3 regions of the Vibrio aquimaris genome follow, and region 1 is predicted to be linked to each of the others. Evidence: riboswitches for the same ligand, from Rfam matches in the RefSeq annotation. Region 1 holds a riboswitch; each other region holds the start of a gene.
The links. A riboswitch is a leader RNA that binds a small molecule or an ion and turns the genes downstream of it on or off. The one in region 1 is predicted to bind thiamine pyrophosphate.
Positions count from the first base shown of each region.

Region 2: it holds a riboswitch for thiamine pyrophosphate, as region 1 does, so the genes downstream of both, thiC (phosphomethylpyrimidine synthase ThiC) here and thiD (bifunctional hydroxymethylpyrimidine kinase/phosphomethylpyrimidine kinase) in region 1, are expected to answer to the same signal.
Region 3: it holds a riboswitch for thiamine pyrophosphate, as region 1 does, so the genes downstream of both, thiB (thiamine ABC transporter substrate binding subunit) here and thiD (bifunctional hydroxymethylpyrimidine kinase/phosphomethylpyrimidine kinase) in region 1, are expected to answer to the same signal.

Region 1 covers NZ_CP045351.1:837,466-844,632, forward strand. Annotated here, with positions in the region: partial or broken gene FIV01_RS18135 (IS1634 family transposase) at 1-765, shown strand, start outside; gene FIV01_RS18140 (substrate-binding periplasmic protein) at 977-1,717, opposite strand; gene FIV01_RS18145 (hypothetical protein) at 2,155-2,445, shown strand; gene FIV01_RS18150 (phosphatase PAP2 family protein) at 2,507-3,253, opposite strand; gene thiD (bifunctional hydroxymethylpyrimidine kinase/phosphomethylpyrimidine kinase) at 3,461-4,291, opposite strand; TPP riboswitch at 4,386-4,500, opposite strand; gene FIV01_RS18160 (HDOD domain-containing protein) at 4,626-5,456, shown strand; gene FIV01_RS18165 (VCBS domain-containing protein) at 5,464-5,925, opposite strand; gene FIV01_RS18170 (DSD1 family PLP-dependent enzyme) at 6,206-7,167, shown strand, end outside.
Region 2 covers NZ_CP045350.1:3,096,752-3,103,918, forward strand. Annotated here, with positions in the region: gene FIV01_RS14385 (HesA/MoeB/ThiF family protein) at 1-720, opposite strand, end outside; gene FIV01_RS14390 (thiamine phosphate synthase) at 710-2,083, opposite strand; gene thiC (phosphomethylpyrimidine synthase ThiC) at 2,083-4,023, opposite strand; TPP riboswitch at 4,191-4,289, opposite strand; gene crcB (fluoride efflux transporter CrcB) at 4,359-4,742, opposite strand; gene FIV01_RS14405 (multicopper oxidase family protein) at 4,851-6,233, opposite strand; tRNA gene FIV01_RS14410 (tRNA-Trp) at 6,859-6,935, opposite strand; tRNA gene FIV01_RS14415 (tRNA-Asp) at 6,981-7,057, opposite strand; rRNA gene rrf (5S ribosomal RNA) at 7,088-7,167, opposite strand, start outside.
Region 3 covers NZ_CP045350.1:341,733-348,899, forward strand. Annotated here, with positions in the region: gene ppa (inorganic diphosphatase) at 1-181, opposite strand, end outside; gene fbp (class 1 fructose-bisphosphatase) at 389-1,402, opposite strand; gene mpl (UDP-N-acetylmuramate:L-alanyl-gamma-D-glutamyl-meso-diaminopimelate ligase) at 1,749-3,098, shown strand; gene FIV01_RS01665 (flavin prenyltransferase UbiX) at 3,113-3,736, shown strand; TPP riboswitch at 3,764-3,881, shown strand; gene thiB (thiamine ABC transporter substrate binding subunit) at 3,931-4,923, shown strand; gene thiP (thiamine/thiamine pyrophosphate ABC transporter permease ThiP) at 4,933-6,534, shown strand; gene thiQ (thiamine ABC transporter ATP-binding protein) at 6,521-7,167, shown strand, end outside.

The DNA of each region.
Region 1 (7,167 bases):
GCTCGGTATCTCAGAAGTGGCTGTTGATTCATAGTGAATAAGCAACCAAGCGAGAAAAAGTAACGTTCTATAAGAACTTAGACAAAAATATCATCAAAGAGAAGAGAGCGCTGAGCCAACTAATGAAAAAGAAGTTTGCTTGCGCAGTGGATGCCGAGAAAGCAATGGGCGACTTCGCCAGCCAGTGTCATCTGCTTGGCTTTGCACAATCAACCATCGTTAAAGAGCCAATCTATTCAGGTCGTGGTCGGCCGAAGAAAGACGAAAAGCCAACGGGATACCACTATTTGATAGATGCTACGCCTTATACCGATCTAGAAAAAGTAAAACTGGCCAAGCTTAAAGTGGGGGTGTTTATTCTCGCCACTAACGATACTGACGGCGTCGATCTCACAATGGCTGCATTGCTTGAGCATTACAAGTCTCAGCAAAAGGTTGAGCGCGGATTTCGCTTTTTGAAAAGCCCTGAGTTCTTAACATCATCAATTTTCCTGAAGAAACCTCAGCGAATCGAGGCACTACTGATGATCATGACGCTTAGTCTACTCGTTTACGCAAGCTTAGAGCACAAAATCCGAGAGAGTCTCACTACGACCGAGGAATTCTTTCCTAACATGGTAAAGAACAAGACGACAACTAAACCGACAGCACGTTGGGTATTCTTAAAATTCGAAGGTATCGACACACTCGAATTTGGCGGTCAAAGCTTCACAACGGCGGCTGCTTAAGCTTCTTGGTGTACTGTATGAAGCGGTTTATTCCTAAATTGACTGCGGAATCTCGGATATAATCTAGCTCTCTTGTTCGCAACACTGAAATCATTGAATATACCACACGTTTGCTGGCAGTAGCATGGTAGTTTTCCGTGCGACCACTCCTAGTCAATAAGGAAGTTATTTAGGAATCGCAAAACCTTCACGTCGGGAGAATCTATCCAAAGCTAGTTTATCAACTTATCAGGTAATTTAAGTTACTGTTAATTCAAAAAATTATCGACAATTTTTTTATATGAGCCATCGTTACGCATACTTTTTAACGCCGCCTCAGCCCTGTCCCTATAAGATTTATTAGTGAAACCTATATAATAATCCGATGTTCCTGGAAAAATAGGATGATAAGTAAATTGAAAGTCTACATTTGATAAGTCGTCATTATCTTTGATTGCTTTTTTGGTTAGGTATCTGAATATAGACTTATCGATAATGATAACTTGTACTCTACCATGTAAAAATAATAGTACCTGCCTTATCGAACGAGAGTATTCCTTATATTTTCTGTTATCTGACATAAGAGATTGAAGCCCTAAAACATTTCCTGCGTTGTGCCAAGCAGCCACACTTTTATCCAACAGGTCAGAGACAGAGTTAATAGTAAGGTTATCTTTTGACATCGAAATTGCGATGTTCTGGTAACCACTAAACACCGATGTGTAATATAAACTAGGGTTATTGGTTTTTGGAACAGTAATAGCTGCATCAACACTGTTATTTTGGTAAGCCACTATTAACCTCTTGTTGTTCATGCATCTTTCACTCATATCTTGGAAGCCTGCGCGAGAAAAGAGTTCTCTAGCTAAGCGTATCTCGACTCCATCACTACATGAATTATTAACGAATGGAGGCCTCTTTTGCCCATAACCTATTTTAAGGGATTCTGCCTTTGCATAGAAAGGAACAAAAGTCACACTATATATCATAATTAATAGTAGATTTTTCACTAATATTTCCCCCAAATTTTTATAAAACTACAATGATATTTCGTTATAAAAGCAAAAAAAATCAATGTTAATTGTCATTAATATAGATTATGAGAATACAGTAAGGAATTCATAACTCCAACAGGTGCTCGCATCCGGTTCAAAACTGCGCGACATTAAAATGATTAGATGGGGTTTACCGCAGCCTACTATTAAATGATGTGATGTCGCGAGCATGGGAGGACATACACCAACTCCAACATCAACCGCAAGGGAAAGTATCGGTAACCGCACCTGTCGTTCATGCGATCAATGCAATCGAAAAAAGACTGAAATCCGTGACGGAATTTTGAACACCTGTTTAACCAAGATCAAGCTTCGAGATTATTTGTGACCACACACGAAACACTGTCCTACAATTGAAAAACTCATCAATAAATTGCTAGGGGGAATTAACGATGATTTCAACATTCAGAGACTACGAACTACAAGATAAAAATCACTTTCATGCACATATAGAGGTAAACCCGACTGGGCTACTAGATGTTGATATTATTGAGAACAAAGAACATCACCAAACAGAGCTTTGCAACGTAAGCTTTGAAAAACTAGCAGGCAAGACACGCTTAAAAGGCAAGGAAGCACAAAACCAGTGGCAACTCGATCTTGATGACAAGGACGCGATAGAGCTGTACCTCCTCATATCGAAAGCTAATGAAGAGTACGAGACACTAATGCGAGATCTATAACGTAAAGTGTAACTGTTGGGAAGCGTTGTATTTTTCCTGACAGTTTCTTTCTCCCAGACCTCTATCCCAATTTCGCTTTAAGGCACCAGCTCAGAATTTTATCACTCAAGCGTTCCAACTTGTCAGCAAACAGGTAGATCAACAAAACAAAAACCACAGAGCCTAAAAGATCTATCGGCCTGTGCATTCCAAACCATAATCGACTGTATGCAACTCCCATGGCCCAAGCACTTATTGCCAGAGTGAGCAAGTAACGACCATTTCGGAGAAATATATTACCAAAAAATGCCAAACAAACAGCAGCGAAAATAGTGTGTCCTGATGGAAATGAGTAGTCTCTCTCTCCCTGCCATTGAGACGTTCTCCAACCACTCACTATCCCCCCCATCTCTGCTATCACCTCATTTTTCTGCAACGAGCTCAGGTTATAGAAATGTGAAGGCTGGGGGATCAAAAGATTTTGAGTCAAAACTTCAGTGTATGGCCTAGGAATTTCAGTCAGCTGTTTAAGGGCCGACTTACAACCAAAGCCTAGAACAAGTATCAACCCTAGGTGCACTATTTTTTTTACCCGCTCGGAACGTGTTGGAATGAGTTTCCAAGAAATAGCTAACATAACGATAAGTGAAATAACAAACCCTTTGGGGCCCGCAGAAAACGTTAGGACAGTTGCGCTAAAACCTACAGGGACTGACACAGAGCTGAGTAAATCAATATCATTAACAAAGACACTTAGCGCCATTATTCCAAGAAAAAATAAGATCAGAAGTGTCACATAATATTGATTGCTAGATAAAGAATGCTTCACCACCTATACTCCGCATCGAAATCTTGAAGAGGCAAAATATTAATCGATGCACTAGGGACAATTTATCAGATCAATGTCAAATCAGTGAAAGTTCGCGCTAACATGTTAAAGCCATCACACAGTAGCATTATATTACTCAATAACTTAGAACCAATAGCCTGTTGCTGCTGAGCCAGTTCCTAGATGAACACTAAGGGTAACCGCATATCAACGAACATTGGTATGACCATCAAAAAAGTGATGAACAGGCCCTCTTCCCTGCCCAACATTAAGCAATTCGGCATGAGCAATGGCTTGCGTGATATACTGTTTTGCCAAATATATAGCTTTATGTAATCGATAACCCTGAGCCAAATAAGACGCAATAGCAGAAGATAGTGTACACCCTGTACCATGTGTATTTCGGGTTGAATGACGTCGCGAATGCAACCACTCCGTACGATTAGGTAGGATCAGTAAATCGGAACTATTTGGTGAAGATTCCATATGTCCGCCTTTTAAAAGCACAGCCTCACACTCAAGTTGGCGCAATGGCTCGATCATACTCTCTACCTGGTGTGTATCCTTAGGCTCACCTTTTCCAATAAGCACTGCTCCCTCTGGCAAGTTAGGGGTAACTAAATCGGCCATCGGCAGCAATTCCTCTCTTAATGTACTAATTGAAGAATCTTCTGTAAGTAATTGTCCGCTGGTCGAAACCATCACAGGATCAACGACTAAGTATTGGGGTTGATGTTGCTTAAGTTTATCCACAACTAACTTGATTACGCTTGAGTCCACAAGCATTCCTACTTTAACAGCGGCAACATCAAGATCACTAAATACCGCATCTAGCTGACGTTCAATGAGCTGAAGTGGTGTCGGATGAATAGCAGAAACACCAAGTGTATTTTGAGCAGTAATCGCCGTAATAACAGAACAAGCATAACTACCAGTTGCGGAAATGGCTTTAATATCAGCCTGAATACCAGCGCCTCCACTACTATCAGAACCCGCAATGGTTAATACGACTGGAGGGATGAGGTCTTGGTTTGGCATAATAGCTCCTTGTACTGGAAGTAAAGAAACGCTTTGCCAATCACTGCCACTCAACACAATATAAGCGAGCAAAGTGAGAACAGGTGCCGCTTACGCACCCGTGCAAATAGTTCCCTACGCCAGTATTAACTGAATCAGGTTCGACGGGTCCCGCAATGCGATCTCAGCTTATAATGCACCAGTCCATATAAGCTCCCCGACTATTTAAATCCAATGCTAGCAAGAAATCGAGTTCTCTAACACCCCAAACTTTATTGTGCCAACGTACGCTTCAGGCATCACACCAACATGCTATCCTATAGTAATGGCTCTCATAGGCTCAGAGGTTTTATACATGGCGCAAGAAGCTCTTTTATCTCGGATCAACGAACTGCCTCGCATTCAAAAAGTACTTCAAGATTTGCTTAACATGGTGAATGAAGATGAAGTGGATTTCGAGCAACTCTCAAAAAAAATATCAACTGATCAGGTGCTTAGCGCAAGGCTTTTGCGTATGGCTAACTCTGCACACTTTGGTGGGAATACGCCCGTCTCTTCCGTTCATCAAGCACTATTACGTGTGGGAACAGGACCGATAAGAACATTAGTCGTTGCCTCTGTACTATCGAGTGCCTTTCCTAAAGTGGAAACATTAGATCTCAACCAATACTGGATAGATACTTTTGAAGTGTCTGTCATCGCGAGTAAAATTGCTGAGCAAATGAAAGCGGACCCTCACGAAGTTTTTACTACGGGCATCCTGCATAATATCGGCGAGCTCATGATTCACACATTAGTACCTGAGGCCGCTGTACAAATAGCAACCCGAGCACAAAATGGAGAAGACGCCATATCTGTCCAAGAAGAATTGCTAAATATCAGCGCCCCAGCATTAGGTGCGAAATTAGCTAAATCATGGCACTTCCCTGCGCCTATGGTAGATGCTATCGCAAACTTCCATGAACCAAGAGACGCTGAATTATCTCCTCAAATGGCCACAACCATTCACTTGGCGCGCACTATAAATAGAGATTGGGATGAACTCATAACCGATGAGTCTAAAATGAGATACATCAATGAACATCCAGATTCTAGGCTTCTACAAATACCTGCTGACTTTGCAGCGACAATAGACAAGTTTCGTGGAAGTGGCCGTGAGTTGGCGGCACAACTCAATGCCGCCTAATCAGATCTCAAAGCGAGAACGCAGAGGTTTCCGTTGTTACTTTATCAACCATAGCGCCGCCTTGACTCCCAATCAGAGTCAAAAAAACTGTGAATTGCTGGCCTTGCTCGGTGCAAACAGAAAACTGCTCCATTTTCTTCTCACCAGGTTTTAGAAATTGCATCTTGATGTTATACACTGAGTAGCACCAGCGGCCATGACAATCTACGGTCAGAGAGCCTAATGTATCTTTCTCTGCAATCACACTGTCCGTATCAAACTTGGTATAAGGACAGACTTGGTCCGGAAGCTCAAACACGCCTGAATCAACCAGCAATGGAAAGCCGTTACTTTGGGAACGATCATGATCATCATGCTTTGCGTCATATTTCTCTGCTTCAGGGTGATGTGACCTGTTGTCAGCAAACATACGTAGGCTAAAGATGTTGACACTACGGTGGCCAGCCTGAGAATTAAGGGAATGAGCCATAACCGCCTCCTGTGATTCAAAATGCATGAATAGTCTCAATAACGCAAGCGGTGTGCCATAAATCAATCCATCATAATTTCGGAAAAGCTATTACTGTTCAAATAGATAGCTAATATGGCATTATTAACACAATCTCGCTTTCAAAATGAGTCGCAAAACAAAATAAGGTTATTAATATGTTAACGGTAATAAAGGGCGATAGTTTAATATTAGGCAAAACCATGCCATAACAACAAATCCTATGTTCCCCAAAATGCGATAAAATAAGAAATATCAGACTATGAAACTAGAAAACCTTGATACACCAGCCTTGTTCATTGACATAGACACTGTCGAGAACAACCTGACAGAAATGCAACGTAGAATTGATCATCTTGGCTTAACACTCAGACCTCATACTAAGGCACATAAAATCCCTCAGCTAGCACGAAAACAGATTGATTTCGGTGCAAAAGGAATATGTACTTCTAAACTCGGTGAAGCTGAAATCATGCTCGAAGGGGGTATTGAAGACATTCTTATCACCACGCCTATTGCAGGGGATAACAAAGTACAGCGTCTAATTAAGCTCCATACTCAATACCCTAAAGCAAAGCTATATCAAGTTATCGACCACCCTTTGCACGTTGAGAGTATTGCTAAATTAGCCAAGCAGTCGCAAGTAGAAGTCAACCTTTTAATCGAGGTCGAAAGTGGCCAACAACGATGTGGTGTCGTGGTTGGTCAAGACTTATTAGCTCTGATTGAGAAAATCGTCGACACTCAAGGAGTAAATTACTCGGGCATACAAGCATACAGTGGTCACTTGCAACTTATTAAAGGTTTCGAAGAAAGACAAAAACAAGCACGAACAGCCGTTACCGATCTATTTGACTACATAGAAACTGAACTCAAACCACGTAACCTAACACCCCAAATTATCAGCGGGGGTGGTACTGGTACTTATCAGGCCTATCAAGGTTTGCATTACACTGAGATACAAGCTGGATCGTATCTGTTTATGGATGCTTCATATACCAAGATCGGAGACGAGCAAAATCAGGATGCTAACCGGCAGTTTGTCCCAGCTCTAAAAGTACTTAGCACAGTGATAAGCCACCCAACACCAAACCGCGCCGTCATTGACGCTGGAATGAAATCACTTTCAATCGATCTAGGGATGCCGACTGTCGATACTAGGCAGGATATCACCTATCAGTGTGGTGGTGACGAACATGGCATACTGCATATCGACTCACACCA
Region 2 (7,167 bases), on a different replicon from region 1:
CGATAAGTACTGCCATTGCATTTGCAGCCCATCGAACCTATGCAGCATAGGGACCTTGAAGTGAAACCGACCAGTTGCAAGCTTTTGAATGGCGGCAAGTGCTTGATAGTTTCCTAAAATCCCAACAACCGGCCCAATCACACCAAGCTCAGTGCATTTGCGTGCCTGATCCACTTCATCAAATGGGTATAGGCAACGATAACAAGCACTACTTTCCCTCTTCGAACTAAAGTCAAAAGCACAGAACTGTCCTAGCCAACCAATGGCAGCAGCAGAGATCAAATCTGTATTCTGCTCTAAACAAACTTGGTTAATCATCTGCCGAGTAGGCATGTTATCTGAGCAATCTAATACGATGTCAGCTAACATTACCTCTAGCTCAAGTTGAGATTTGCTCAGTCTTTTATCCAAACTGCGTATCTTTACGTCTGGGTTTAAAGCTAGCAACTGACTCGTCATCGCCTGAGTTTTAGATGAAGAGATGTCTTTATCGCGATAAACAACCTGTCGATGGAGGTTGCTAAGCTCAACATCATCGTCATCAATAATAATCAGCTTACCCACACCTGATGCTGCTAAATATAAACTCGCGGCACTACCCAGACCGCCGCAACCAATCATAAGCACATGTGACTGACTTAACTTGACTTGTCCCTGTTCACTTATCTCTGGAAGAGTGACTTGCCGCTGATAACGGTTAAACTCATCATCAGTTAACATAAGCCCTCCGAGATTCTTTTATAGAAAGTGGTTTTTGGCCCTTGCTTTTGTCAACATAGCTCTGGAGTAGATCAGTAAAAAAGCTAACGGTAGTCTCTAAGTTATCTGAAGCAGAAATAGCGCCTATCAAGGCAATACTGGATACACCACATTGCAAGACCTGCTCAACATTCGCTTGATTAATGCCACCGATTGCTACCGTAGGACAAGGGCTTGCTTTAAGGCGACCGCTTGATATATTGCAAGAGCCAATACTGTCGATTAGCTGTTGGTATAATGCTAAACGTGCCAACCCTTGTGGTTTGGACACTAACTTCTTGGAGTTGGTATGAAAAATAGGTCCTATGGCAATATAACTAGGACAAAGACTCAAACCACGTAAAAGCTCATAATAACCATGAGTTGATATACCCAGTCTAAGATTGGCCTGCTTAATACGTAACAAGTTTGATTTTTCTAAATCTTCTTGGCCTAGGTGAACGCCAAAAGCACCATGTTGAATCGCGAGTTCCCAGTAATCATTGATAAAAACTTGGCCGCCATATCGGCATCCAAGCTCAATTGATCTAACAATTTCACTCTCCAACTCAATTGGACTTAAGCCCTTCAAGCGTAACTGAATTGTTTTTACGCCTAACTCTAGTAACTTTTTCACCCATTCGCTGCTGCTGACAATCGGGTATATGCCTAAGCCATCTTTCGCAATAGATGCAAATGGTGTATCAGGCGTATTTGATGACCGAGCCGATCTAATACACAAGCGTGAATCGTTCTGAACAGGTGTGGGAAACTCAGAAATGCTATTCGGCCAACTGAGTAAACTAGGATTTAAGTCGTTATCTCCATATGTTTCACGTGGAACATTATCTTTTCTATTGGTCATAGCTCGAGCCAAAACCAACGAGTCCTCCATAGAAAACTCCAATGCGAAGAGCGTAACTAACCAACAAAAATGTTCCTTTGGCTTAAAATTATCACTATCACATTTGCGACCACAAGATAACGCATGAGTTTCACCTGTTGCAGGGCTAAACCATATATCCATATGATTTTCTGTGTTTTTTTCTATATCATCAATACCTATATAGAAAGAGCTAGGAGAGTAACGGTTGTAATCTAGAGCGGATAGCTTGGAACGATAGTAGACATAATGAGTGTTTTCAGTCACCTCTAGAGCGTCATCAATAATATCCGTATTAAAATTAGTCACCTGATGTTCTTTAATCACTTTAAATGATGAAGTAGAACTCACTCCCAACTCTATCTCATTAATAGCAAACCCTTGCTTTTTCGCGCTCAATAAATACTGTTGAATAAGACCTGTAAGCTCAATCAGTGGCTTGGGAATAAGGATTTTTGTCATTATTCATTGGCCTCAGCATGAGCCGCTGGATGGTAAAGTTCAGACCCTGTCGCTAGAAACTCCTGTGACTTTTTACGCATCCCTTCCAGCGGATCATCCAGCATTTGTATGCTAATAGCTTGGTCTGCAGCGACCTGCTGTTTGTCTTTGGCGTATTCTCGAACCTCTTGGGAAATTTTCATCGAGCAAAACTTAGGACCACACATAGAGCAGAAGTGCGCCACTTTACCTGACTCTTGAGGTAGTGTTTCGTCATGAAAAGAACGAGCAGTATCTGGGTCTAGAGCTAAGTTAAATTGGTCTTCCCAGCGAAACTCAAAGCGTGCTTTGGACAAGGCATTATCTCGAACTTGCGCTCCGGGATGCCCCTTAGCTAAATCTGCCGCATGTGCAGCTATTTTGTAGGTAATCAGTCCAGTTTTGACGTCTTCTTTATTAGGTAAACCTAGATGCTCTTTAGGTGTGACATAACAAAGCATGGCGCATCCGTACCAACCAATCATCGCCGCCCCTATACCCGATGTAATGTGGTCATAGCCTGGTGCAATATCGGTAGTCAATGGTCCAAGAGTATAGAAAGGTGCTTCATGGCAATGATGTAATTGCTCTTCCATATTCTCTTTAATCATGTGCATAGGTACATGTCCTGGCCCCTCTATGATGACTTGTACATCGTATTCCCAAGCTATCTTGGTGAGCTCACCAAGAGTCCTCAGCTCAGCAAATTGAGCTTCATCATTAGCATCAGCAACCGATCCTGGTCTTAATCCATCACCGAGGGAAAGGGCAACATCATACTGCGCACAAATTTCGCAAATCTCTCTAAAATGTGTGTAAAGAAAGCTTTCTTCATGATGCGCCAAGCACCATTTGGCAATAATCGACCCTCCACGAGAAACGATTCCAGTCACGCGTTTAGCCGTCATAGGGACATAACGCAAAAGAAGGCCTGCATGGATGGTAAAGTAATCAACGCCCTGCTCTGCTTGCTCTATCAGGGTGTCACGCATAACTTCCCAGTTCAGGCTTTCAGCAACACCATTGACCTTTTCTAGCGCCTGATACATAGGAACCGTGCCTATTGGCACCGGGCTATTACGTAAAATCCACTCTCGCGTTTCATGAATATTGCGACCAGTGGAAAGATCCATAACCGTATCGCCTCCCCAGCGAGTTGACCAAACCAGCTTTTCAACTTCCTCTTCAATTGACGACGTAACCGATGAATTACCAATGTTAGCGTTCACTTTGACAAGAAAGTTACGGCCAATGATCATAGGCTCAGACTCGGGATGGTTTATGTTGGAAGGTATAATTGCGCGGCCCTGTGCTACCTCCTGACGCACGAACTCAGGGGTAATATCCTTGGGTAAATGAGCGCCAAAGCTTTCACCCGGATGCTGTTGGTTTAAAGTCTTGTCTCGATAGACTGCACGCCCCATATTCTCGCGCAGTGCAATATATTCCATCTCTGGCGTTACGATACCCTTGCGAGCATAATGGAGTTGAGTAACGCATTGACCTTTCTTTGCTCGACGAACACGAGGAAGATTCCCATACCTAAGATCATCAAGTGTTTCATCCGCTAACCGCTGCTTGGAATAGACTGAACTTACATCGTCTAGTAGCTCAGTATCGCTGCGCTCTATGATCCACCTCTCTCTGAGCTTAGGTAGACCATTATAAAGGTCGATGTCGTAGTCAGGATCTGTATATGGTCCAGAAGTGTCATAGACTCTAACAGCTTCATTGGGCTCAAAAACGGGGCTCTCTTTACTTCCACCAATCAAACTATCTGAAAGTTTAATTTGACGCATGGGAACACGGATATCGGGCCGAGAGCCTTCAACATAGACTTTACTAGAATTAGGATATGGTGCAGCTGAAAGCGTGTCTATAAACTGTTTTGCTTCCAGTCGAGCTTGTTTGCGATTCGACATAGCATTTTTCCTTGCTTTGTTATTCTTAGATAAAAAGTCATAAAAATGCTTGGCGGAAAGATGCGACAAGAGGTGTCAAACGAGAGCCAAATAGGGTTACTTCAAGTAACAATAACGATACAGCTGTGTTCGACAAGTTGATAGATAAACCAGAACTGAAGCTGGTATAGATATCTTCTCTTGTTCCCTTCGCAGATACTAATCTGATCAGGTTCAACGGATCCCGAATAAACGGTCTCAGCCTTATGGCACTCCGACAAGTAAACAAAGTATATAGAAGAGACTTGGTTAAACCAAGCCAAGTTAAACAGTAATTAGCGAAATATTGACAGTCACTAGAGCTTGGCGATCAATTGAAAGCCCACCCAAGCAGCAGAAATACTCAAAATAACATTCGCTAATATATTGAGGCCCATTTTAAAAAACTCGCCCTGCTGCATCAGCAAAACATTATCCATGGAAAAAGTCGAGAATGTGGTCAAAGCTCCAAGAAACCCCAAGCCGATAATTTGGCGCCATGGTTCACTGGCTAACATTTCATTTTCAAATGCAGCAATGAGAAGCCCCATAACAAAAGAGCCAATCACATTAACCGTCAAGGTTCCGTACGGAAAACCTCGTCCAAGTAAGGCAACAAAAACCTCAGTCACAAGATAACGAGAACATGCCCCCAAAGCCCCACCTAGTGCAATAAACCCAAGAATCGAAAGCTGTACCATTATCCCCCCAGAGAATACCTGTTACCTTTGGATAGTTAACGAACAATAGTAACAAATTATCGAGTAATATCACTGCAAAATAACATGAGATTTAAAAAGTTACAGGAGTCACTTTACTTCAATATAACCCATTAAGCCCGTTTTCATATGCTCAATCACATGGCAATGATACATCCAGCGGCCGGGATTGTCGGCAACAAATGCCGCTTTAGCCGTCCCATTCTTACCAAGCAACACTGTGTCGGTATGAAAAGGGGCTTCTACTTTTTTGCCATTCAGCTCCAATACTGTGAATGTATGCCCATGCAAGTGGATTGGATGATGGTATTGAGTAACATTCTTTAGATAGAAAATGTATGTTTTACCCAGTTCAAGTGAAGCAAGAGGCTCAGGTATATTATCTTTTGACATCCCCTCCCATGCTCGTTTATTGGTTAACCAGAACTTAGGCATCGACTTACCATTTTTGCCAACTGGTGATACTGCCCCCTCCCATTCGAATACAAAATCAAGTTTTTGAGCATTATCAAGGTCCAGATCGGGAACAGGGTTAAGGAGCAACTTTGGAATGGACCGCTGATCTGGCAGATCTGAATGAACAATATCAAACTCACATAATGGGAAAGGGAATCGCCCCTTCATATAACGCACATAAACACGCTCTCCTTGCTTAGGAGCAATTAAAGCAAGGTCAAGTCTCATACCTGGGCCAATTTTATGCTGAGAAAGCTCATAGGGGAATTCTATTGGATTACCGTCTATCGCTATGACCCATGCTTGAGCACCTTCAATAGCGATTGGGTAGGTCAAGGTATTGTCCACATTAGCTATACGTATTCGTGTCGCTGCGTTTTCTTTTAACTGATAAACCGGTTCATGAACGCCATTGACACTACTCCATTCACCCGGCGTGCCCATTCTTGCACTTAGGCGAGGGATCATGAGATCTTTCCACTGCCCCTGTTTATCAAGGTGCCAATGTTTGAGCATCAGGTCGTATTCTTGGTCAAACCGAACAGGAACTGACTCTTCGACAATGATCAAGCCAACCAAGCCCATGCCTAATTGCTTAACGCTGTTCATATGAGGGTGATACCAAAATGTGCCTGCATCTGGCGGGGTAAATTTATATACAAAGGTTTCACCGGGCATAATAGGGGGCTGACTAAGAAATGGGACACCATCCATTTCTATAGGTATTCGCAACCCATGCCAATGAATGGTTGTAGGCTCATCAAGTTTATTCGTAAACCGAATCGTTACCTCTTGCCCCTGACGACACCGAATAGTCGGAGCAGGTATCTCGCCATTGAAACCTAGCACATTGGTCGTATAACCGGGAACAAGCTCCACTGAAGCCGGCTCTGCCGTAAGATCGTATATCCATTCATCTGGATTAGTGGAAGTTCGAGTTAAACTACAAGCTGGAAGAACACTGAGTGCGGAAAGTGCTAGACCAGATTTTACAAATTGGCGACGAGAGATACTCATAGATAATAGAATATGAATTCAACAGGGCGATAAATGTAACAGATAAATAAGAATACTTCTCATCGATGTATAACAAAAATCATCGACCATCCATGAAGCATAAAAAGTTGAGTCGAGAAAAGCCTGCTGTTTTACAACTAGATCTTCTATATGTTACAGGAGTGGAGAGATTCTAAGCTCCAACACGCCCATTCTTTGGGTATAAGCTGAATCCGCTGCTTGAGAGCTACAAAGTAAAAAGGCTTCAGTCTTTAGACTAGAGCCTTAAATATGGCAGGGGTGGAGAGATTCGAACTCCCAACACGCGTATTCTTTGGGTATAAGCTGAATCCGCTGCTTTAGAGCTACAAAGTAAAAAGGCTCCAGTCTTTAGACTAGAGCCTTAAATATGGCAGGGGTGGAGAGATTCGAACTCCCAACACGCGTATTCTTTGGGTATAAGCTGAATCCGCTGCTTTAGAGCTACAAAGTAAAAAGGCTTCAGTCTTTAGACTAGAGCCTTAAATATGGCAGGGGTGGAGAGATTCGAACTCCCAACACGCGTATTCTTTGGGTATAAGCTGAATCCGCTGCTTGAGAGCTACAAAGTAAAAAGGCTCCAGTCTTTAGACTAGAGCCTTAAATATGGCAGGGGTGGAGAGATTCGAACTCCCAACACGCGGATTTGGAATCCGCTGCTCTGCCAATTGGAGCTACACCCCTGTGGATATCTGAAAAAACCTCGCATTAGCGAGGTTTCTAAATAAGTGGCGGAGCGGACGGGACTCGAACCCGCGACCCCCGGCGTGACAGGCCGGTATTCTAACCAACTGAACTACCGCTCCGCACTGGTTAGACCTAAGTCTAAATATAAAGCCTGGCGATGTCCTACTCTCGCATGGGGAAGCCCCACACTACCATCGGCGCTATTGCGTTTCACTACTGAGTTCGGCAT
Region 3 (7,167 bases), on a different replicon from region 1:
GGTTAACGTAACCATAGTTACAGGGGTAAAACATAGGTGCAGACATAAAACGGTCGACAAATACAGCCCCTGATTCTTTGTCTACTTCATATTTGATTGGATCTGCGTTAGCTGGGATTTCAATCACCACGTAGATATCATCTGGAAGCGATTTGCCTGCCGGCACGTTATTTAAACTCATTTAGGTAGTTCCTTGTTTGTACTGACTTCTTCTAGGATCGGTTTTCTTATTGCGAAGTGTCGCTTAAAACCTTAAGGTGAGCCTTTGGAAGTACTGGGCTATATAAGATCGCAATACCTTACTGCTAAACTCGGTTTTTTGTAAACTGGATAAGGCGAGATTTGGTTCAAGAAAATGTTAAAAAGGCGCTAACTAGCGCCCTTTAGTTTAATCTTCTTGGTAATTGAGTAAAAATTCTTCTACTTTCTTAACCATGTTTTTAGAGCCTACAAAAAATGGCACACGTTGGTGCAATTCAGTTGGTTTCAGGTCCATGATTCGGTTTTGGCCATCAGATGCTACGCCACCAGCCTGCTCAATAATATAAGCCATAGGATTGCACTCGTAGAGCAGGCGAAGTTTACCACTAGGGTGGCTTTGAGTACTTGGATACAAGTAAATTCCGCCTTTTAGAAGGTTTCGATGGAAGTCTGCGACTAGTGAGCCAATATAGCGAGAAGTGTAAGGCCTGTGTTCAGTTGGCTCGTTTTCTTGGCAATACTTAATGTATTTTTTTACGCCCATAGGGAAGCGAATATAGTTTCCTTCATTGATCGAGTAGATGGTTCCATCGTCAGGTATCATCATATTCTCATGGGAGAGGCAAAAGGTACCTAAAGAAGGATCATAGGTAAAGCCGTTGACTCCTTTGCCTGTTGTGTACACCAACATGGTGGATGAACCATAAATAACATAACCAGCGGCCACTTGTTTATGCCCGGGTTGAAGGAAGTCTTCCTGAGTTGGTGGTGTACCAATAGGAGAAACGCGACGGTAGATAGAGAAGATGGTACCGACAGAGACGTTAACATCGATATTGGATGAACCATCAAGAGGATCCATAAGGACCACATACTTAGCATTTTTGTTGAGCTCTTTATTAAAGGCTACTGCTTCATCTTCCTCTTCACTTGCTACGCCACAAACTTGATCTCTGGCTTCTAATGCTGCTTTGAACTTATCGTTTGCGTAGACATCGAGTTTTTGCTGATCCTCACCTTGGATGTTCTCACTTCCAACGGCACCTGTAATATCGCCTAGACCAGCGGCGTTAATTTCACGGTTAACAATTTTGGCGGCAAGACGGATTGATGAAAGTAGAGATGACAAGTCACCGCTAGCGTGGGGGAAGTCCGCTTGTTTCTCGACGATAAACTCGCCAAGCGTGCGCATACCAGACATGGTTTTTCCTTTAAGTCGCTTCAATAGTAGGGTATTGGCTTTGGTGTTCTCTAACGGAGCACTCTATTGCCAAGCCTTATTCTAAAAGCTATTTCTTTTTATTGGTAATAAACTAATTGACCGAGATCTCGTTTTATCAGTTATGTAACAAAACTTTTCTCTCTAGTTTGCCAAAGTGTTTATTTTTGTTTTCATTATTCTAGATAAAGTCATTCATTTCTGGTTTTGGTATGCTTGCTTGCCTATAGTTGTGGTTTTTCAACCAAAACCTAACCAAAGATTCTCGCATTTACGCGTATAATCACCATAATATCTAGTCAACTCTAACCTGGGGAGAAGGTTGTAGATGCATATTCATATCTTGGGGATTTGTGGCACTTTTATGGGCGGAGCTGCTGTTTTGGCTCGTCAGTTAGGCCACAAAGTTACTGGCAGTGATGCAAATGTTTACCCGCCGATGAGTACTTTACTTGAATCTCAGGGTATCGATATCATTGAGGGTTTTGACCCTTCTCAGCTTGAGCCCGCTCCCGATCTTGTTGTGATTGGTAATGCGATGAGCCGTGGTAACCCTTGTGTCGAACATGTTCTCAATAGCAATATGCGTTACACATCTGGTCCTCAGTGGTTGCAGGAGTTTCTTCTTCATGACCGTTGGGTGCTTGCGGTGTCTGGGACTCATGGCAAAACCACCACTTCAAGCATGCTGGCATGGATCTTAGAGGAATGTGGTTACCAACCCGGATTCTTAGTTGGAGGGGTATTAGGAAACTTTGGTGTTTCAGCTCGCTTGGGCGAAAGTATGTTTTTTGTCGTTGAAGCCGATGAATATGACAGCGCTTTTTTCGATAAGCGGTCGAAGTTTGTCCATTATCATCCTCGCACTTTGGTGATTAACAATCTTGAGTTCGATCATGCAGATATATTCGATGATCTTGAAGCGATCAAGCGGCAATTTCATCATTTAGTCAGAACGGTTCCTGGGAACGGACGTATTCTTGTACCGCAAGATACAGACATTGATGATGTACTTGAGCGTGGATGCTGGAGTGAAAAAGAAGTCACAGGTTTGCAAGGTGATTGGCGAGCAGAAAAAATGCTGGCAGACGGCTCTCAATTTAAGGTGCTTTTCCAAGGTGTTGAGTCTGGTGTGGTTAAATGGGACTTGGTCGGAGATCATAATGTTGACAATGCTCTGATGGCGATTGCTGCTGCTCGCCATGTTGGCGTTGTACCAGAGCTCGCATGTCAGGCACTGGCTAAATTTGTTAATACTCGACGCAGACTGGAGCTAAAAGGCGAGGTCAATCAAGTTCGAGTCTATGATGATTTTGCTCATCACCCAACAGCGATTGAACTTACCCTTGGTGGATTACGTAATAAGGTTGGCAGTCAGCGTATTTTTGCTGTGCTCGAGCCGCGTAGTGCTACGATGAAAAAAGGCGTGCATAAAGATTCACTGGCTGCTTCACTCGACCAAGCTGATCAGGTCTTCTTATATCAACCAGACAATATTGATTGGCCTGTTGCCGATATCGCAGAGCAGTGTCATCAGCCAGCGTATACGTCAAACAGCGTCGATGACTTGGTTGATATGGTGATAGAGCGAAGTATGCCAGGCGATCAAATCCTAGTAATGAGTAACGGCGGTTTTGAAGGCATACAAGAAAAGTTGTTGGCCAAACTTGCCGAGTAAATGAACCTAGTAGTATGAATCAAATAAACAACAAAGCGATAACATTAGCCTTTACAGGTGCGTCGGGCGCACCATACGGACTGAGGCTTCTGCAATGCTTACTAGCCGCAGAGTATCAGGTTCACTTGCTGATATCTTCTGCAGCGAGAGTGGTGCTTGCCACTGAGCATGATATGAAATTGCCCGGTAACCCCCAAGCTATCCAAGAAACCTTGGTGGAATATCTTGGGTGTGATTCAGAACAATTGCAGGTCTATGGTAAAGACGATTGGTTTTCTCCTGTGGCTTCAGGTTCTGCAGCGCCGAAACAGATGGTGGTTTGTCCTTGTTCTTCAGGCAGTGTTGCAGCAATTGCCCATGGAATGTCAGATAATCTTATTGAGCGAGCCGCAGATGTGGTCATAAAAGAGCGCGGCCAATTGATCTTGGTTGTGCGAGAAACACCGTTTTCGACTTTGCATTTGGAAAATATGCTCAAACTGTCTCAAATGGGCGTGACTATCATGCCAGCAGCACCTGGCTTTTATCACCAACCGTCTTCAATTGAAGATTTGGTGGACTTTATGGTTGCTCGAGTCTTGGATCATTTAGGTATAGAACAAAAGATGGTTCCACGCTGGGGATATGACTCTAGATAAATAGCTCAATTCCCATTACAATTCGGTCAACACTCAACGGGGAGCTGGTTATCACTATTGGTGATAAGGCTGAGATTAGGTATTGCCTAGGACCCGTATACCTGAACCAGATAATACTGGCGTAGGAATTGAGTCAAAATATTTGTGATAAATGTTTGCTCAAACCTGTGCCGCTCAATCAAGGAGAGCGAGCAGTGAAAACCCTTCATAGCACTATAGCTTTAGCGCTATTTGCATCATTTTCAGCATCATCAGCGGATAATACATTAACCGTATATACCTATGATTCTTTTGCGGCTAAATGGGGCCCTGGTCCTAAAATAGAGCAAGCATTTGAGGAAAAATGTCACTGCGACCTGAATTTTGTTGCTCTAGATGATGGTGTATCAATTCTTAATCGCTTGCGCTTAGAAGGTAAAAATAGCAAGGCAGATATCGTACTTGGCTTAGATAAGAACTTAATGCCTGAAGCAAAGAAAACTGGCTTGCTCACCAAGCATCATGTTGATACCAAAACAGTCGACTTGCCTAATGGCTGGAGTGACTCAGTATTTCTGCCCTATGATTTTGGTTATTTTGCCTTTGTATATAACAAGGAAAAATTGTCAAAGCCGCCTAAAAGCCTTAAAGAGCTAGTCGAATCTCGTGACGACCTTAAAGTCATCTACCAAGATCCGCGTACTTCAACGCCGGGTCAAGGCTTGATGTTATGGATGAAGTCTGTTTATGGCGATTCAGTCTCTCCTGCTTGGCAGCAGTTAGCGAAGAAAACAGTGACAGTGACGAAAGGGTGGTCTGAAGCCTATTCGCTATTTCTTGATGGTGAAGCCGACATGGTGCTCTCGTATACCACATCTCCGGCTTATCACTTGATTGCGGAGAATGACGCAAAGTTTGCTGCTGCGGATTTTAGCGAAGGCCATTATACCCAAGTTGAAGTTGCCGCTAAGGTCAAATCATCAAAAAATCCTCAATTGGCTGACCAATTTATGGCCTTTATTTTGAGCGATGACTTTCAATCTCTGATGCCTACGGGTAACTGGATGTATCCGGTCACAGACGTCACTTTACCTGACGGCTTTGACACTCTCACCATTCCCAATAAGGCACTAAGCCTGAATGAAGAAGAGGTGGCTCAAAACCGTAAGGCATGGATTAGAGAATGGCAAAGCGCTTTGACTTTCTAAGGGCACCTTTTGTATAAAATCCCCAAGCTAGGACTCTGGGTCGCGATATGCATCGCGGCCTTTGTTATTTGTGCCATTGGCGCATTGTTATCTTTTACTCCTTCATTAGACCTGTCACAAATATGGTTTGACCCTTATTATCGACACGTCACTAAGTTCAGTTTCTATCAAGCCTCATTATCAACTTTGTTGAGTGTTGGACTGGCTATTCCCGTTGCTCATGCTTTGTATCGAAATTCATTTGTTGGTAAGCAGTGGGTGCTCAAGCTCTTTTCCGCCACCTTAGTATTACCTGTTTTAGTTGGAATATTTGGCTTGGTGTCTATCTATGGCAATAAAGGCTTAATAGTTGAATTGCTTGATTGGATGGGGTTTGCAGCGCCATTTTCTATTTACGGCCTTAAAGGCATTTTACTTGCTCATGTATTTTTTAATTTGCCCTACGCCAGTCGACTATTACTTATGGCCCTAGAGTCTATTCCATGTGAGCAACACAAACTTTGTGCTCATCTTGGAATGACACATTGGCATAAATTTAAATGGATAGAATGGCCTAGACTGCGTCAGCAATTGCCCCATGTGATTGGTTTGGTGTTTATGCTGTGCTTTACCAGTTTTGCGACTGTAATGGCACTGGGGGGAGGCCCCAAATCAACCACCATTGAATTGGCTATCTATCAGGCGATAAAGTTTGACTTTGACTTGCAAGCAGGCGCGATTTTAGCGTTATGGCAAATGCTGTTGTGTAGCCTAATTGCTTTCTCAGTGCATCGCTTGGCAACGCCTATTTCGGTGACAGCTTCGACGCAAATAAGTGACCATTTCTCTCTATCCGCTTCGTGGAGATCTCGAGTATGGGATGGATTTTGGATTATCTTTAGCCTTTTGTTGGTGATACCACCACTGTTTATGGTGGTATGGAGTGGATTAAATGCCCAAGTGGTCAAGGTGCTTAGCGACCCGGCGTTTTGGAATGCTTTGTGGACATCGTGCAAGATAGCGCTGTTGGCAAGTGTTTTTGCTCTTTTCGCTGGCATTGCTATTTTGTTGACCAGTCGACGTTTGAGGTTGAATACCAAAGCCCGTTTTGCTGATCAAATTGAACTGATCGGAACCATTATTCTAGTCACACCAAGTTTGGTTATTGCGACTGGAGTGTTTTTATTACTGCGAAGTTTTACGGATGTTTTCAGCCTAGGTTTTGTGGTGGTGGTGATGGTGAACGCTTTGATGGGATTACCCTATGTGATCAAAACCCTATCCCAACCTATGTTGCATATTGAGCAACAATATCAATATTTGTGTGCCAGCCTTGGTATCAAAGGTTGGCAACGTTTTCGATTGATTGAGTGGCGAGCACTGCGCAGGCCACTGGCTCATGCATTTGCTATCAGTTTTATGTTTGCGATCGGCGATCTTAGCGCTATTGCTTTGTTTGGCAGCCAAGAGTTTCGGACTTTACCGCTGTATTTGTTTCAATTATTAGGAAGTTATCAAATTGCAGCAGCAGCTGTGGTCTCTCTTACTCTGTTGATTTTGAGTCTAGGTTGCTTTGCTTTGATAGAAAGCTTGTTCAAAGCTAACTCTAAGGTGAAATATGCTCACGTTTAAAGATGTTTGTTACCATTACCAACAAGATAGCTTCCTGTTTGAATTAGATATTCAGCAGGGAAGCCGAGTTGCTATTATGGGCCCAAGTGGTGCTGGTAAATCAACATTATTGGCTCTCGCAGCGGGTTTTATACAACCAAAAAGTGGTGAAATTGTTGCTAATGGAGAGGATGTTGTAAAACTTGAACCTTATCAGCGGCCATTTGCATTCTTGTTTCAAGAGCATAATTTGTTCGCTCACCTTAGCGTAAGAGAGAATATAGGTTTAGGCTTACACCCGGGCTTGAAGCTGAGCCAAGAGCAGCGTTGTATGGTTGAGCAGGCCGCCAAGCAGGTTGGTATCGACGAGTATTTGGATCGTTTACCCGAGCAACTATCTGGTGGCCAGCGCCAGAGGGTGGCGTTAGCTCGATGTTTTGTCCAGCCTCACTCTATATGGCTTTTGGACGAGCCCTTTTCAGCATTAGATCCCATGTTACGTGAAGAAATGCTCGCATTGGTTAATAAGCTTGCCACTGAACGCAATATTACCCTTGTAATGGTGACCCATCATCTCAGTGACGCCAGAGCCATAGGGTCTCATTTTGCCTATGTCGATAAGGGCAAAGTTTGGGCATCAGGCAATATTGAGGA